DNA from 2 places in the Providencia manganoxydans genome. Region 1 is predicted to be linked to the other one. Evidence: predicted binding sites of a transcription regulator. Region 1 holds the regulator's gene; the other holds the start of a gene.

Region 1 (9,009 bases):
GACAGATCGCTTTAAGCAAGATCCTGAAGTGGCACGCATCTTTTTAAAGCCTGACGGTAGCGCTTTCCAACCGGGTGATCTATTAGTACAAACCGATCTAGCTAATACACTGGAAAAAATAGCAAAAGAAGGACCTAAGGCTTTCTATGAAGGCGAGATCCCTAAAATTGTTGAACAAGCCTCTAAAAAGAATGGCGGCATCTTAACTGCCGACGATTTTGCAAATTACACGATCACCGATACAACACCAGTTAGCTGCACCTATCGTGGCTATAAATTTATCTCTGCGCCACCACCTAGCTCAGGTGGTGTAACGATTTGCCAAACGCTGAATATATTAGAAAACTATGATCTTAAAGGAATGGGCTTCAATTCCGCTGAATATATCCATACGTTAACAGAAGCGATGCGCCATGCTTATATGGACAGAAATACGTTCTTAGGTGATCCCGCATTTGTCGATAACCCAACGGATAAATTGCTGAGCAAAGCCTATGCGGAAGAACTGCGCAAAGAGATCAAACCAAATCAAGCCACACCATCAACTCAAGTTCAGCCGGGTGTTGGCCCACATGAAAAACCAGAAACGACTCACTACTCTGTTGTCGATGATAAAGGTAATGCGGTTTCAACCACCTATACCATCAATGGCCGTTTTGGCTCAGTGGTGATCCCGCCGGGTACCGGCTTCTTTTTAAATGATGAAATGGATGATTTCACCACTAAAGTCGGTGAAAAAAATATGTATGGGCTAGTGCAAGGGGAAAGAAACTCTATTGCTCCCGGTAAGCGCCCACTTTCATCAATGAGCCCAACCATTGTGACTAAAGATGGCCATGTGTTCCTAGTACTTGGTTCACCGGGAGGATCGCGTATTATCTCAATTACCCTACAAACCGCATTGAATATTATCGACCATGGCATGCCGCCACAAGAAGCGGTAAATGCTGCAAGGATCCACCACCAATGGTTACCTGATGAGGTCTATTATGAAGAAAGAGGCGTCTCTAAAGATAGTTTAGCCTTACTTGATAAGATGGGCTACAAGATGGTGGAGCAAACCCCATGGGGAGCCGCTGAGCTGATTATGGTTCCTGTACCTGATGCAAAAGGTGACAAAACGGATTCGTCAGGTAATGACTCTGCTGTTTCAGGTAAAGTTCGCCAAGGCTATATCTATGGGGCAAACGATGTAAGACGCCCTGCGGGTAGTGCTGTTGGCGTTAATTAAACTATCCCTATTTCAAATAAACCAAAAGGAGCAAATTTGCTCCTTTTGGTTTTTAATATAGTTCTATTAAGCCTGATGATGCTCAGTTGCTGGCGTCACCACCCGATCACAAACAGCTGCAACAATTAGCACGACAATCGAAGGCAATAACCACGCTAAGTCTTGCTGATACAGTGGAATAGAGGTCATCCATTCAGGAATATAATCTTTCAGGTTATCTGATGCTTTTGCAGCGCCAATCAACCCAACCACAAAACTCGTCAACATAGTTGGTGCAATCACTACACTTGGGTTACGCCACCACTTGAGCGTGAAGCTAAGTAAGATCAACACAATACAAGGTGGATAGATCGCCACTAACACAGGAACAGAAAATGCAATCAGCTTACTTAAGCCAAGGTTAGAGACCACCATAGAAAACACGCCAAGTATCAGCACTAAAGTACGATATGAAATCGGCACATAGCGGCTAAAGAACTCAGCACAAGCGCAAGTCAAACCGACCGCCGTCACCATACAAGCAACGAAAATCAGAACAGCTAGGAAGAAACTACCATAATCGCCAAAGGTATATTGAACATACGCGTGCAGAATGTCTGCCCCATCTTGTGGATTAGGAATAATTGATGCGCTGTTTTCACCTAATTTAAATAATGATAGATAAACCAGTGTCAGCAATACCCCTGCAATTAAACCAGCCCACATAGTATAACGCGTTAATAATGAAGAGTTTTCAATTCCTCGAGAACGCGCAGCATTAACAATAACAATACCAAATACCATCGCCCCTAACGTGTCCATGGTTAAATAACCATTGATAAATCCATTAGAGAATGCCATATCACGATATGCATCTGTTGAAGGCAGTGGTTCACCTGCCGGCCACAATACCGCAGCAACGCCAAGGATAGCTAAAGCCAGCATTTTCACCGGTGCGAGTATGTGGCCAACACTGTCGAGTAATTTTCCCGGATACAATGAAATACCGATCACTAACACAAAATAGACCGCACTGTAAATCAATAGCGAGATGTCAGATTCACCGCCAAGTAACGGTGCTATGCCCACTTTATATGATACGGTTGCGGTACGAGGTGTCGCAAATAAAGGCCCAACTGAAAGGTAAGCAACAACGGCAAGTAATAAACCTGCGGTTTTGCCTACAGGTGTACTTAAGGATTCAATGCCACCACCGACTTTAGCTAGTGCAATAACGGTTAAAACGGGGAGACCAACGCCAGTTACAAGGAAACCAAGGGCTGCGGTCCAAACTTGTTCACCTGCTTGTAAGCCGACCATAGGTGGAAATATGATATTTCCAGCCCCAACAAATAGCGCAAAGGTCATAAAACCTAAGGCAATAATATCTCTGGATGTTAAACGATGAGCCATATTTTATATTAAATCTATGTAACGATATTAGAAAATGTAGAGACGCCTATAGGTATCTCTTTGAATTATAATTGACGACACACTCGTCACTCTTCAAGTTACAACACTAATGGCATCATTCGTTCCGACTAGTCACATACCTTTGTATGCCCTTAGCACTTCACTCACTCGCCGCCTAGTTATACCTCGAACCATGTAGAGCATAGAATTTTAATTAACAAGCCATTAACAATACAATGTGTATTATTTATCACATCAGGCAAGATGAAAACTCAGAAAATAGGGAAAATCGCCAATAACTGGCTACAAGTAAAACTTTTATAGGGTAAAAAGGCAATAGCAAACCAGAAAACAAGCATAAAACACTAAAGTATTTTTGCTAGCCAGTGATTACTGTCAGTAAACTACGAATATACACTATATGATTTGAACAAAAAACAATCAATATGCGATTATTCACTCTCGCTATTTACCATGACAGTGGCTAAATGAGGACGAGGAAATAGAATATCGAATGACCTGAGAAGTCGCTAGAGTTTAGAGAAAGTTGACCTTGGCTACTGGCTTTTATCACTAAAAAAGAACAAATAAACATCTAAAAAAGGGATATATACGTTGAATTAACAAGCAAAAGCGGCAACTAGCTGCCACTTTCATCAAGGATCATGTTAGGGGCTATTTATACTGTCTTAACCGTTTTCTTATCAGTTACAATCAACACCGGTGGTAAAGTAAAAGAGAACTCACTGCCTTTGCCAAGTTGGCTGGTGATCACTAACTGACTATTATGGTGCTGTAAAGCATGTTTGACGATGGCTAAGCCTAAACCTGTTCCGCCACTCCCATGGCGAGTCCTTGCTTTATCAACACGATAAAAACGCTCGGTCAAGCGAGGGATATGTTCAGCAGGGATCCCTGTACCATTATCTGCCACACTAAAGCGTGCGCCATGATGATTTTTCTGCCAACTAACACGAATAGTTGAGCCTTCAGGTGTATGAGCAATCGCGTTATACACTAAGTTTGCTACCGCACTACGCAGTTGTTCCTCATTACCATAAACACGCAGTTTTTCATCGACAGAAAATTCAAATTGTTGCCGCCCCTGACTTAAGCTAATCGCCTCTTGCTCAATCATTTTTAAAATAACAGGGATATTAATCTGCTCATCTAAACTAATTTGTGGAGCCACTTCAATACGTGATAGTTGCAATAATTGCTTAACCAAGCTATCCATACGGTGTGCTTGTTCTTGCATCACATGAAGGGCTTTTTTATTGGCGGGTGAGGTATTTTCTTGGTCATCCAGTACTTCAAGATACCCCTGAATAACCGTCAATGGCGTGCGTAACTCATGACTTACGTTAGCAAAAAAATCTCTACGTGCTTTTTCTAACCGACGTTTTTCAGTGACATCGCGAGCCACCATTAATAATTGACCTTCCGTATAAGGAAGAATACGAAATTCAACAATCGCACCACTATTCAGCTCAAGCGTTAACGGTTGCTCATAATTCTGTAAGGTAAAATAACGACTAAAATCAGGGTAACGTAGTAAGTTAAAAATAGGTTGTCCACTATCTTCAGGCCAACGAAAACCCAATAAGTGTTGGGCATGGCGATTACACCAAAAAATATTCCCTTCAAGCGTCATCATTACCACGGCATCAGGTAAAGATTCAGCCCCACTTCGAAACCGCTTAATTAATTGTCCTAGCTCACGACGACGTTTACGATTACGTTGTTGCATTTGATATATCCCGTAAAATATGGGTTCCCATCCACCTTTACCATCAGGAGGGAGCATACTACGGTCTAGCCATAACCAATATGACAGTTTCATTAAGTTATAACTATGCCAAATCAGCGCTGCTGCAAGCGAAATCACCAACAGCCATGCAAGATGGCCGATAAATAAAGATAAAATTAATGCAGGTAAAATAAATAAAAACAGCCCTAAAATCAGCTGTTTCCATGATAAGCGTTCAAGCACGCGGGAATCCCCTTTAGTTATCAGTAACGCGTTGAGAAGCGATAGCCCGTACCACGAACTGTTTGCACCATTTTATCATGCCCTTCGACTTCTAATGCCTTTCTAAGGCGGCGAATATGTACGTCAACGGTGCGATCTTCTACATAAACATTTGCGCCCCAAACATAATTAAGTAGCTGCTCACGACTATACACCCGCTCAGGGTGAGTCATAAAGAAATGCAGTAATTTATATTCCGTTGGCCCCATATCAATAGGCGTATCTTGACTACTGACACGGTGAGAGGTTGGATCTAATGTTAACCCGTTCATTTCAATGATGTCTTCTGTCGCCATCGGCGAAATACGACGTAAAATGGCTTTAACACGAGCCACCAGCTCTTTTGGTGAAAAAGGCTTAATCAAATAATCATCAGCCCCAACTTCTAGCCCTTTTACTCGGTCTTCCTCTTCCCCACGCGCAGTCAGCATCATCACGGGCACATCACGCGTGTCACTGTCACGTTTCATATGTTTAATTACTTGGATCCCTGAACCACCCGGGATCATCCAATCCAATAACACCAAATCAGGTAACGGGTCAACTAACTGCGCAATTGCGGAATCATAATCATCAGCTTCAATAGACTGAAAACCATTCTGCTCTAGTACAAAACAAACCATTTCTCGGATGGGCGCTTCATCTTCAACTACTAGAATGCGTCTTGCCATGATTAATCCTGTAAATAAGAAGAGATTATTAAAAGTAAAATCATTATGCGTCACTTTTATGACAGAATTATGAATGTTAACACTCAATGATGATAGTCCGATAATAATTGTCATTTTAGTGAAATATCGAGGTCATATGAGCAAAACGACAATTCTCCGCATCAACGCGCTCTGATAAGGTATACTGCATAACGTTCAATTAGCATAATTTCAATTCCAGTATTCGTCATACTTCAAGTGATAGCGTTGGTAACTGCAACTTTAAATATGACGATTAGTCATCCTTAGGAACCTATATTGATGCGTATCATCCATACCTCTGACTGGCACCTTGGCCAATATTTTTTTACAAAAAGCCGTGCTGCGGAACACCAATATTTCTTAACTTGGCTAATCGAACAAGTTAAACAATATCAGGTTGATGCTGTCATTGTTGCCGGTGATATCTTTGATACGGGCTCACCGCCCAGCTATGCAAGAGAACTTTACAACCAATTTGTCGTCTCTTTACAACAAACTGGCTGCCAATTGGTGATACTCAGCGGTAATCATGATTCTGTTTCTGTGTTAAATGAAACCAGTTCACTACTGGCTTATTTAAATACTGATGTTGTCACCTCGGGTAGTCAACCCCATGTCATCACACTTAAAAATGCACAAGGTGAGCCAGGGGCATTGCTATGCGCTATCCCATTTCTGCGCCCAAGGGATATTCAACTCAGCGTTGCAGGGCAAAGTAGCGAACAAAAACAGCTCTCACTACAAAATGCAATTAGTGAATATTATCAGTGTAGCTATCAACTAGCCCAGCAACAACGTGAAGCTTTGGGGCTTGAAATTCCGATTATTGCCACAGGTCATCTAACCGTTGTTGGTGCCGAAGTTTCTGATTCTGTGCGGGATATTTATATCGGCACCCTAGATGCCTTTCCATCAGGAGCCTTTCCCCCTGCCGACTATATTGCATTGGGGCATATCCATCGTCCACAAGTCATCGGCGGAAAACCGCACATTCGCTATTGCGGGTCACCTATTGCATTAAGTTTTGATGAAGCTGAACAACAAAAAAGCGTTTGTTTAGTGGAGTTCGATCGCAGTGATATCGCTCAAATTCAACAATTACCGATCCCTATATTTCAGCCATTAAAAACCCTCAAAGGATCACTTGCCGATATCCAAAAGCAGCTAAATGAAATAGATAATAATGACAATATTCAACCCATTTGGCTGGATATCGAGGTTGCCAGCCAAGACTACCTTGCTGATATACAGCAACGTATTGAAGCATTGGTTAAAGATTTACCTGTTGACGTGGTTTTGTTACGTCGAGCTCGCAAGCAGCCACAAGGCCAACAGACAGCTCTCGCCAATGAAACATTAAATGAGCTTACCGCCGAAGAGGTGTTTTTACGTCGCTTAACAGAAGAAGAACTGGGCGATAAAGAAAAAGAACAACGGCTCTTACTGCTATTTAAACAATCTCACGATGCATTACGTTCTGAGCTTGAGGGGGACGCATGAAAATACTGAGTTTACGTTTTAAAAATATTAACTCCCTCAAAGGTGAATGGAAAATTGACTTTAACCAAGAACCTTTTATCAGCCAAGGCCTATTCGCCATTACTGGCCCTACCGGAGCTGGTAAAACAACACTGTTAGATGCGATTTGTCTTGCTCTTTATCATCAAACTCCGCGTTTAAATACCTTATCAGCCAGCCAAAATGAACTCATGACCCGTCACACAGGCGAATGTCTTGCGGAAGTTGAGTTTGAAGTGAAAGGAACAGCCTACCGCGCTTTTTGGAGCCAAAGACGCGCAAGTAATAAGCCTGATGGTAAATTACAGTCACCGAAGGCCGAGTTAGCCACGGTGAATGATGGCAAAATTATCGCTGAGAAAATCAGTGAAGTCAGAGAGCAAATTATTCAAATTACTGGGCTCGATTTTGGCCGTTTCACTAAATCAATCCTTCTATCTCAAGGTGATTTTGCAGCCTTTTTGAATGCCAGTGAAAAAGAACGAGCTGATTTACTTGAGGAAATCACTGGCACCGAAATTTATAGCCAAATCTCGAGTTACATTTATCGTCAGCACAAACACGTTAAAAATGATTTAGAAATTTTAAAAGCTCGTGCACAAAGTATTCACTTACTCACAGAAGATGAATATCAAACATTACTCACTGAACAACAACGTTTGGCTGAAAAAGAAATAGAGTTAAATCAAAAGCGTACACAAAATCAGCAAATACTACATTGGCAGCAACGCCAACAGCAACTCAATATACGTTTACAACAGCAGCAATTAGAGCTGCAACAAGCTCAAAGTGCCTATCAATTAGCTGAACCTGAACTAAAAAAACTCACTGATAACATCCCTGCTGAGCACCTACGCCCTCTATGGCAAGATGTAGAGCGCCAACAACAATCACTAAATGAATTATTAGAAAAACAGCAAAATCTTTTACTGGCTCTAAATACTCAGACTCAACAGCTAGCTCCATTACAAGAACAATTAACACAAGTTAATACGCAAAATACGCAGCACCTAAGCTACGTCCAGCAACAAACGTTAGTGATCGATAACCAAGTTCGCCCATTAGATAACGAAATTATTAATTTAAATCAGCAAATTAAAGAAATACTAGAGCAACAAAATCAATATCAATCCCAACATCAAACAAAACAAACCGTAATTGAACGTGCTCAACAGCAAATAACACTGTCAAATACAGAACTCAGCACTATTCAGCATTATTTGCAAGAAAACCAACAAGATGCACTAATTTCGCAACATATTGCTTCATGGCGTCAACAGGAGCAATATCTTGAACAATCTAAAAAACAAGTTACCCAGCTTGAACAGAAACAGCAGACACTAAAACAACAATATGCAACGTCATGCAATGAACAAAAGCAACAAACCGAACAATATGCGCAACTTCAACAACAAGTTGAGCAAGATAGTGCTATTTACCAGCAAATTGAAAAAAAATATTTAGCATGGCTGGAAACTCATGATCTTGAAAAAATTAGCCAATCTGTTGAGCAATTGCGCATAACAGCACAGCATCTACAATTGTTACCCGTTCTGCTTACTCAATGGCAAGAGCTGCAAAATCAGCAGCAAATTAAATTAACTCAACAAAAAGAGATTACCCAATCAATCACACAAGTTGAAAAACAGTGCCAACAGATAGAAACACAAATTAGCCATACTCAGCCACATTTAACCGATTTACAGGCTCGATTACGATTAGAACAAAAAATAGTCAGCTTAGAAACAGAACGCCAACAGCTGATCGCAGGTAACCCTTGCCCACTTTGTGGAGCAACTGAACACCCTGCGGTAACCGAATATCAAGCCATTGAGCCGAGCCAAACAGAACAACGTTTACATGAACTAACAACGCAATTTGAGCAACTCAAACACACCTTAGTCACTCAACAAACACAATTGCAAAAGGATATTCAACGGCAAGAGGACAACCAGCAAGCACTATTACAACTTGCCAATCAAGAAAGTCACATACAAAAACAGTGGGTAACAACCTGTCAGAAAGCAATGATTGATGATTTAGCGATTGAGCAAAGCGCCGTAGAGCAGCTGCTCAATCAAAGCCAGCAACAGCTCTCTCGCCAACAACAGCTCTTGGAGGATTTCACGTTACTAGAACGTGAA
Region 2 (9,009 bases), 1.5 Mb from region 1:
TCATCTTCTCGCAGAGCTTCCCAAGCACGCCCTAATGGCATACGCAGTAAACGGTTAATCACAAATAACGTTAACACTACCAATAATAGCGCAACGAAATATAAGAAAATAATGCGATCGCCCGCATTGTAATCAAGACCAAAGAAATTGTGGAAAGTGTCCCAACCGTCTTTTGCGTTACGACTAAATTCTAAACCGAAAAAGGTGGGTTTAGGCAGTTGGCTGATCCCATTCGGTCCCCCAGTAATTTCAGTATTATTGAGCAATAAAATACGCACAATCTCACCAAAACCTAGGGTTACAATCGCCAAATAATCTCCCCGTAATCGCAGCACTGGGAATCCTAGCAAAAAACCCGCTAATGCTGCGGTTAACCCTGCAATAGGTAAACTTTCCCAGAAGCCAAAACCGTAATAATGATTTAATAACGCAAATGTATAGGCGCCGATGGCATAGAAACCTGCATAACCTAAAACCAACAGACCCGAAAGACCCACCACCACGTTTAGCCCCAAACCTAACATTACATAAATTAATGTTAAGGTGGCTATATCCACACTGCCACGAGAAACAATGAATGGCCAAATAATTGCTGCAATAATAATAAAAACAGCCAGAATCTTTTGCCTTGCCGTAGAGCCATCAAAATCCGGTATTGCCCATGATTTTTTAGGGACACCTTGCCATACTTTGGTTAATGAGGGTCGGACTAGCTGGAAAATAAAAATCACCGCAATACCCGCAAATATCCAATTCCAACGAACCGAATCAGCGCTAGACACCACGAGCTTAGTACCATCAAGGGTAAGCTGTAACCCCATCATAAAAACCGCTAAGATGAAGAACATCACTGAGGCAACAATGGCATTAATCCAATTTTCTTTTCTCATACTTTTTCGACCTCCGGACGACCCAGAATGCCGGTTGGCATGATCAACAACACACCAATTAATAATCCAAATGACACAACGTCTTTATATTCAGTGCTTAAATAAGCCGATGTCATCGCCTCAGCAACACCGAGGATCAGGCCACCTAACATGGCGCCAGGGATACTCCCAATTCCCCCCAGTACCGCAGCGGTAAAGGCTTTCATTCCAGCCATAAACCCAATGTATGGGTTGATAACACCATAAAATTGCCCCAATAATACACCCGCAACAGCAGCCATTGCTGCACCGATGACAAAGGTTAAAGAAATGACGCGATCGGTGTTAATTCCTAGCAAACTCGCCATTTTTAAATCTTCAGCACATGCGCGGCATGCCCTACCCATCCGTGAATAACGAATAAATACCGTTAGCGCTAACATGGCTAGCAAAGTCACAACCCAAATAGTCAGCTGCATTTTGCTAATGGTCGCTTCGAAACCATCACTTTCACCTAATACCCACTGCCCTGTGATCAGACTCGGTAGTGCGAGATCACGGGAGCCTTGAGATAGGCTAACGTAGTTTTGTAGGAAAATTGACATCCCGATCGCGGAGATCAGCGCTATTAGTCTTTTTGAATGGCGAACTGGCCGATAAGCGACACGCTCAATACTCCAGCCATAAGAACTTGAAACAACAATTGCTGCCACAAATGCCGCAGCGATAAGGATCCATCCAACATCAATCCCTAACATCATCAGGCCGGCGATCACAATAAACGAAACATAGCTACCTATCATGTACACTTCGCCATGCGCAAAGTTAATCATACCTATAATGCCATAAACCATAGTATAGCCGATGGCAATCAGCGCATAGGTACTGCCTAGTGTTAAGCCATTAAGGAACTGTTGGATAAAATAAAGAATTTGATCTGACATAAGGCTATCCTTTCATACTACTATCCCTAAACAGAGTGCAGAAACCGGAAGCAGCATAGCTCACTTCCGGTTAGCGCCTGAATAGTAAGATTACTTCACCGCAGTGGATGTGCCATCTGCATGCCATTCGAATACACCAAACTCAAAACCTTTCAAGTCCCCATTAGGCTGCCAACTCAATGTTCCCATTACAGTATCAACAGGATTGGCTTTTAGATCTTTAGCCAAATCTTCTGGTTCACGGCTCCCCGTACGCTCCATTGCCGTTGTCAGACCTTGGATTGCTGCATACGTTGTCCAAACGAATGGACCGGTTGGATCTTCTTTTTTAGCTTTGATCGCATCAACAATCGGTTGGTTTGTTGGTACTTGATCGTAGCGTTTAGGCAACGTCACTAACATGCCTTCAGAGGCTTCGCCGGCAATATTCGACAGTGATGAGTTACCAACACCTTCAGGCCCCATAAAACGAATATTCAAACCTGACTGTTTTGCTTGGCGTAAAATTTGCCCCATTTCTGGGTAGTAACCACCAAAGTAGACGAAATCGACGTTCTCTTTTTTCAATTTCGCAACTAACGCAGAGAAGTCTTTATCACCTGCGGTCACACCTTCAAACATGACTTCTTTGACACCTGCTTTGTTCAAGTTTTCGCGCACAGAGCGCGCTAAGCCTTCACCGTACTGTTGTTTATCATGAACGACCGCAATACGTTTAGGTTTGACTTGATCCATTATATATTTCGCCGCTGTTGGCCCTTGGTCTGAATCCAACCCCGTAGTACGCATGATCATTTGATAACCACGCGTGGTTAAATCAGCATTAGTCGCGGCAGGGGTGATCATGATAACGCCTTCATCTTCATAGATATCAGATGCTGGCTGTGTTGAAGAAGAGCACAGGTGACCGATAACATAGCGGATACCATCGTTGATAACTTTGTTTGCCACGGCGACCGCTTGTTTTGGGTCACATGCGTCATCATATTCCACCGCAACTAAGGTATCGCCATTAATACCGCCTTTTGCATTGATATCAGCAACCGCTTGGCGCGCCCCTGTAAATTCCATATCGCCATATTGAGCAACAGGACCTGACATAGCACCAACAACCGCGATTTTAATTTCTTTAGCCCATACCGCTTGGCTAAATGCCATCGCAATACATCCCGCTAATAATGCTTTATTCATTTGTTTCATTCGTCCGTCCCCATCTTTATGGTTCCGCATGATTCTGCGTGTTTGTGTTTGATTTGTTGTAGATTATTATAATTGGTATTAATCTATACTTTATATTTCAATGCATAGCCAATAAGACCATATATTTCATAACATTAAACAAGATAAATATGCTAAATAGCAAATGGATATGATAGATAATTACGTTATAAGCAGAATAAAAATCTAATGTTAATCGGTAGTTTTTGGCTAAATGCTAGTGTTATATTCTAGTTAAATTTAAATAAATCCGAGCTAAACTCGGAAGATCTCTTCAAGCCAAATTTTTAACTCTAAAATCTAAAAATCGGTTACAGATCACTCTGTCGGCAGGTGTGACTGAAAAATGAACGGGGAAACAGCTACAAATATCATGAAACTGACAATAATTCCTTTGGTGGATCCTACTGAACAACAATATCTTGACCTGTACAAAATCTGGACAGACCAGACCCGAAATCACGTCGATGATCTGATTAAATCAGAACAAAAAATCTATGCGGCGCGTTTTAATGATCGCCTACTTGGTGCTGCAAAAGTGCAAATTAACCACCAACAAGGAATTATTAGCCACTTTTTAATACGTGAGATCACCCGCCGTCGTGGTGTAGGGCTTTATTTGCTGGATGAAATTTGCCGACAACAGCCCCAAGTCACGCATTGGCTGTTTAGTTTAGAAGACGTTACCGATACAAATAAAAATATACTCATACCGTTTTTATTAGCCTGCGGCTTTACGGAAACAGCAAATGAAAATCAATGGGAAAAGCGAGTTTAATTAGATGAAACTAAAACGGATCCATCATGTTGCCATCATTGCTTCTGATTACGCATTGAGTAAACATTTTTATTGCCAGATCTTAGGTATGCATTTATTGGAAGAACATTATCGAGTAGAGTCTGATTCGTGGAAGGCCGATTTAGCACTAGATAATCAGTATCAAATTGAATTGTTTAGTTTTCCAACGCCACCACCACGTCTAAGTTACCCCGAAGCTTGTGGCTTACGTCATTTGGCGTTTAGCGTTGATGATCTTGATAAGTGGATTGATTATTTGCGCCAACATGATGTGGCTTGTGAAGCACCACGAGTGGATCCCTATACACAAAAAAGATTTACCTTTTTTGCTGATCCTGATGGATTACCCCTAGAGCTATATAGTGAGTCATAAAATAATTTCTGCATTTATTGCACCATAGTGATTGGTAACAATAAATGCAGGAGTAGATAGATTAAAAGAAGATTAGTATTCGTCTTCTTCGTCATCTTCCATAGCAGCACGCAATTTTTTCATTGCGTTTTTTTCCAGCTGGCGGACACGTTCAGCAGAAACACCATATTTGTCAGCCAGTTCTTGTAACGTCGTTTTATTATCATCATCCAACCAACGCGCGCGAATGATGTCTTGGCTACGTTCGTCTAATGAATCTAAAGCATCTGCAAGGCGATCTGTCGCATGGCTTTCCCAGTTATCTTCTTCGATAGAACCTGCAAAATCCGACGACTTATCTTGCAAGTACAGCACAGGCGCAACAGGCTGACCAAAATCACCGCTGTCATCATCGTCTGACATATCAAATGCCATGTCTTGCGCAGACATACGGGATTCCATTTCACGGACATCTTTTGTGCTAACACCCAGCTCTTTTGCCACCATATCTACTTCATCTTGATTAAACCAACCAAGACGTTTTTTGTTTTTTCTTAAGTTAAAAAACAGCTTACGTTGTGATTTAGTGGTTGCAACTTTAACAATACGCCAATTACGTAAGACGTATTCATGAATTTCAGCTTTGATCCAATGAACAGCGAAAGAAACTAAGCGAACGCCAACTTCTGGATTAAAGCGACGAACGGCCTTCATCAGGCCAATATTTCCTTCTTGAATGAGATCTGCCTGCGGTAAACCATAGCCTGCGTAGCTACGAGCCACATGGATCACAAAACGCAGGTGCGATAGGATCAATTGTTTTGCCGCATCCAGATCACCATGGTAATGCAGCCGTTCAGCAAGTTCCTTTTCTTCCTCAGCGGTGAGCATAGGATAAGCATTAGCCGCCCGCATATAGGCTTCAATACTTCCTTGCGGAACAAGTGCTAATGATTGCATGTCTTTGGTCATTCAGATCCTCATTGAAAATAATATAAAAGAGATTAATTCGATGTGATATACGAGATTAGTGAAACGTAGTTTAGCAGTTTTAGTGAGTCAAATAAATGACACTTACTATTATCGCAGCAAGTCAAAGTCAGACATTTGTAAAACTCAAAAGTTCCTACTTATATCGTTTTTTTTATCGGCACAGTCGGCAAAGTTGACCGCTGTGCCGATAATACTATGATTACTCAGGTGTAAAATGGCGTAGATGCTGAACTGTTGCTAGCCACGCGGCCACCCAACCAATCATTGCTGACATAAGAATAACCAATAATGATTCTTCCCATAGCAGTCCTTCGATATGGAATTGTGTGCCAAAGACACTCGCAACTTGGGTCACAACATCGGATAACTTCCAAACCAATAGTGCAGACATAATCAGGGAGATCACTGCACCAAGTGCCCCCATTAGCAAGCCGCCATGTAGGAATGGCCGCATAATAAATCCATCTGTCGCACCGATGAGTTTCATAACATTAATGGTATCTCGACGGGCAAAAATATTTAAACGTACACTATTACCAATAACAAGGAATAGCGACACAATCATTAAAACACCAATCACCGTCGCAATTTGCCCAACCAACTGAGTCAACGCCGCAAGTCGAGAGAACCAGCTGTCATCCATGCGTACTTCTTCAATACCACTAACCTGACCGACTCGGTCACGTAAGGTGGTTAACACCTCTGAGCTTTGAAAATCAATTTTTGGTGTAATGATTGCCACAGCAGGTAATGGGTTTTCTTCTAACATATCAAGTGCGGTACTAAAACCCGACCAACTACGGAACTCGCTCATCGCTTGATCACGTGACAAGTAGTTTACACTTTCAACCCCATCAAGGGCTTGCAGTTGATTAACCACATTTTGTCCACCTTGCTCATCAAGGGATTTATCTAAATAAACAGTAAGCTGAGGCGTCGGATACCATTGGTTTGCTGCTTGAGCAACGTTTTTCCAAACAATGTAACAAAGACTTGGTAAAGCTAAAGAAATTGCAATTACCATAACCGTCAAAAAGGTCGCTAGAGGCTGTCTTAGCATATCCGCAATCGTATTTAACCATGCATAACGCCATTGCTCACGCCAGCCACCTTTCAACGCTTTGGTTTTTGACTGCATTGGCCTTTCTGGTCTACCTTTGCGTACATTTTTAGCCATGTTGACCTCCGACCATTCTTCCTTCACTCAGGGTCAGTACACGGCAGTTACGTCGCTCAATCAATGCAATATCATGAGTCGCCATGAGCACCGTTACACCAACACGATTGAACTCTTCAAACAAACGCATGATCCCCTCAGACAATTCGCCATCAAGGTTACCCGTTGGTTCATCCGCTAATAACATCGTTGGTTTATTGACTACCGCACGGGCAATACCAACACGTTGTTGCTCACCGCCAGATAATTGTATTGGCAGGTTTTTTGCTTTATCAAGCAAACCAACTTTGTCCAAAGCCGCCGAAACTCGACGACGAATATCTTCTGAACTCGCCCCTGAAATAATCAATGGCATCGCGACGTTGTCATAAACTGTTCTATCAAATAGCAGGTGATGATCTTGAAAAATCATCCCAATTTGCCTGCGCAAGAAAGGGATCTCCCGATTTTTCAATCGACTGATATCATGACCATTAAACAGTATATGCCCTGCACTTGGGCGCTCAATACCACAAATGAGTTTGAGTAGCGTACTTTTACCGGCACCTGAGTGCCCAGTTAAAAAAGCCATCTCTCCCGGTTGCAGATGAAAATCTACCCCCTGAAGAGCCTGCCGGCCACCACGATAAGCTTTACTGACATGTTCAAAGCGGATCATCGAAAATTATTCCTCTCGGGCAAATAGAGCCTCGATAAAGTCGTCTGCTTTAAATGGGCGCAAATCTTCAATTCCCTCACCAATACCGATATAACGAATAGGAATACCGAATTGATCAGCAATAGAGAAGATAACCCCACCTTTTGCTGTACCATCGAGCTTAGTCAATGTAATACCTGTCAGACCTACAGCATCATTAAAAAGTTTCGCCTGACTGACAGCATTTTGTCCAGTACTTGCATCTAAGGTTAGCATGATTTCATGCGGCGCTTCTTCGTCCAGTTTCTTCATGACTCGGACGATTTTTTTCAATTCTTCCATCAAGTGCGCTTTGTTTTGCAAGCGACCTGCGGTATCAGCGATAAGAACATCCACACCTTTTGCTTGTGCAGATTGAATGGCATCAAAAATCACAGATGCAGGATCGGCACCCGTATGTTGAGCGACAACAGGGATCTGATTACGCTCACCCCATACTTGTAATTGCTCAACCGCCGCAGCACGGAAAGTGTCTCCAGCCGCTAACATGACGCTTTTCCCTTCGGACTGATACTGGCGAGCTAATTTACCAATGGTGGTTGTTTTACCCACACCATTAACCCCAACCATAAGAATAACATAGGGTTTCTTGTCTTCAATAACCAGCGGTTTGTCCGCACCTGCTAAAATATCAGACATTTCTTCACGCAGACGACCATATAACGCTTCTGCATTTTTTAAATCTTTACGACTTGCATGTGCAGTTAAGTTATCAATGATCTTGCGCGTAGTTTCAACGCCAACATCGGCGATCAACAGCTGTTCTTCTAATTCATCAAAAAGATCATCATCAATTTTTTTCCCCGTGAATAAACCAAGGAAACCTGAACCTAAATTTTGACGAGTTTTTAATAAACCTTTTTTCAAACGACTAAAGAAACCTTCTTTTTTCGGTTTCTCTTGTTCAACTTGCTTAGGCTCTTCCTCTTCGGTTTGTTCACTGAGAACTTCATCGCGTAATGCAACAATTTCTTGTGCTTCAAGCTCAGCTTGTTCCGCAGCTTGGCGTTGACGCTCGGCTTCTTCTTCCGCTACACGCGCCGCTTCCGCAGCTTGGCGATCACGTTCCGCTTGCTCTGCTGCGGCTTTCGCAGCCGCCAGCTCTGCTTGGCGTTGACGCTCGGCTTCCTCTTCCGCTACACGCGCCGCTTCTGCGGCTTGGCGATCACGTTCGGCTTGCTCTGCTGCGGCTTTCGCTGCTGCCTGCTCTGCTTGACGTTGGCGTTCAGCTTCTTCTTCCGCTACACGCGCCGCTTCCGCGGCTTGGCGATCACGTTCCGCTTGCTCTGCTGCGGCTTTCGCTGCCGACAGCTCTGCTTGACGTTGGCGCTCGGCTTCTTCTTCCGCTACACGCGCCGCTTCCGCAGCTTGGCGATCACGTTCCGCTTGCTCTGCTGCGGCTTTCGCTGCTGCCAGCTCTGCTTGACGTTGACGCTCGGCTTCTTCTTCCGCTACACGCGCCGCTTCCGCAGCTTGGCGATCACGTTCCGCTTGCTCTGCTGCGGCTTTCGCTGCTGCCAGCTCTGCTTGACGTTGGCGTTCAGCTTCTTCTTCCGCTACACGCGCCGCTTCTGCGGCTTGGCGATCACGTTCCGCTTGTTCTTGCGCGGCTTTCTCAGCCGCCAGCTCTGCTTGACGTTGGCGTTCAGCTTCTTCTTGAGCTGCTTTTAACTCAGCTTGCTGTGCTTGATGTAAGCGCTCCGCCTCTTCTTCAGCTGCCTTAATTGCCGCTTGCTCTTGCGCTTGCTTCTCTTGATACTGGCGCTCGGCTTCATCTTCAGCTGCTTTGATGGCAGCTTCATTATCTTGTTGTTGCAGCTCATTCGCTTTAGCAGCATCTATTTTTTGTTGTTCTGCTTCTTGCTGTTGGGTCTCTTTTTCGTCTTTACGACCAAAACCCAACCATGAGAAAAAGCCTTTTTTCTTGTCTTTAGCCATCAGCCACTACACTCCTCGCGGT

The links. Region 1 encodes PhoB, which activates phosphate uptake and scavenging genes when phosphate is short. Its sites were predicted from a motif close to CTGTCATAAAACTGNCNNAT; they were not measured.
Region 2: the regulator PhoB is predicted to act here: its motif matches at 5,239-5,258, upstream of rpoH (RNA polymerase sigma factor RpoH).

Annotation. Positions count from the first base shown of each region.
Region 1 covers NZ_CP067099.1:880,496-889,504, reverse strand. Annotated here, with positions in the region: gene ggt (gamma-glutamyltransferase) at 1-1,231, shown strand, start outside; gene brnQ (branched-chain amino acid transport system II carrier protein) at 1,298-2,623, opposite strand; gene phoR (phosphate regulon sensor histidine kinase PhoR) at 3,303-4,616, opposite strand; gene phoB (phosphate regulon transcriptional regulator PhoB) at 4,637-5,326, opposite strand; gene sbcD (exonuclease subunit SbcD) at 5,627-6,847, shown strand; gene JI723_RS03790 (AAA family ATPase) at 6,844-9,009, shown strand, end outside.
Region 2 covers NZ_CP067099.1:3,706,976-3,715,984, forward strand. Annotated here, with positions in the region: gene JI723_RS16855 (high-affinity branched-chain amino acid ABC transporter permease LivM) at 1-890, opposite strand, end outside; gene livH (high-affinity branched-chain amino acid ABC transporter permease LivH) at 887-1,813, opposite strand; gene JI723_RS16865 (branched-chain amino acid ABC transporter substrate-binding protein) at 1,904-3,013, opposite strand; gene panM (aspartate 1-decarboxylase autocleavage activator PanM) at 3,405-3,809, shown strand; gene JI723_RS16875 (VOC family protein) at 3,814-4,203, shown strand; gene rpoH (RNA polymerase sigma factor RpoH) at 4,276-5,154, opposite strand; gene ftsX (permease-like cell division protein FtsX) at 5,375-6,352, opposite strand; gene ftsE (cell division ATP-binding protein FtsE) at 6,345-7,010, opposite strand; gene ftsY (signal recognition particle-docking protein FtsY) at 7,017-8,987, opposite strand.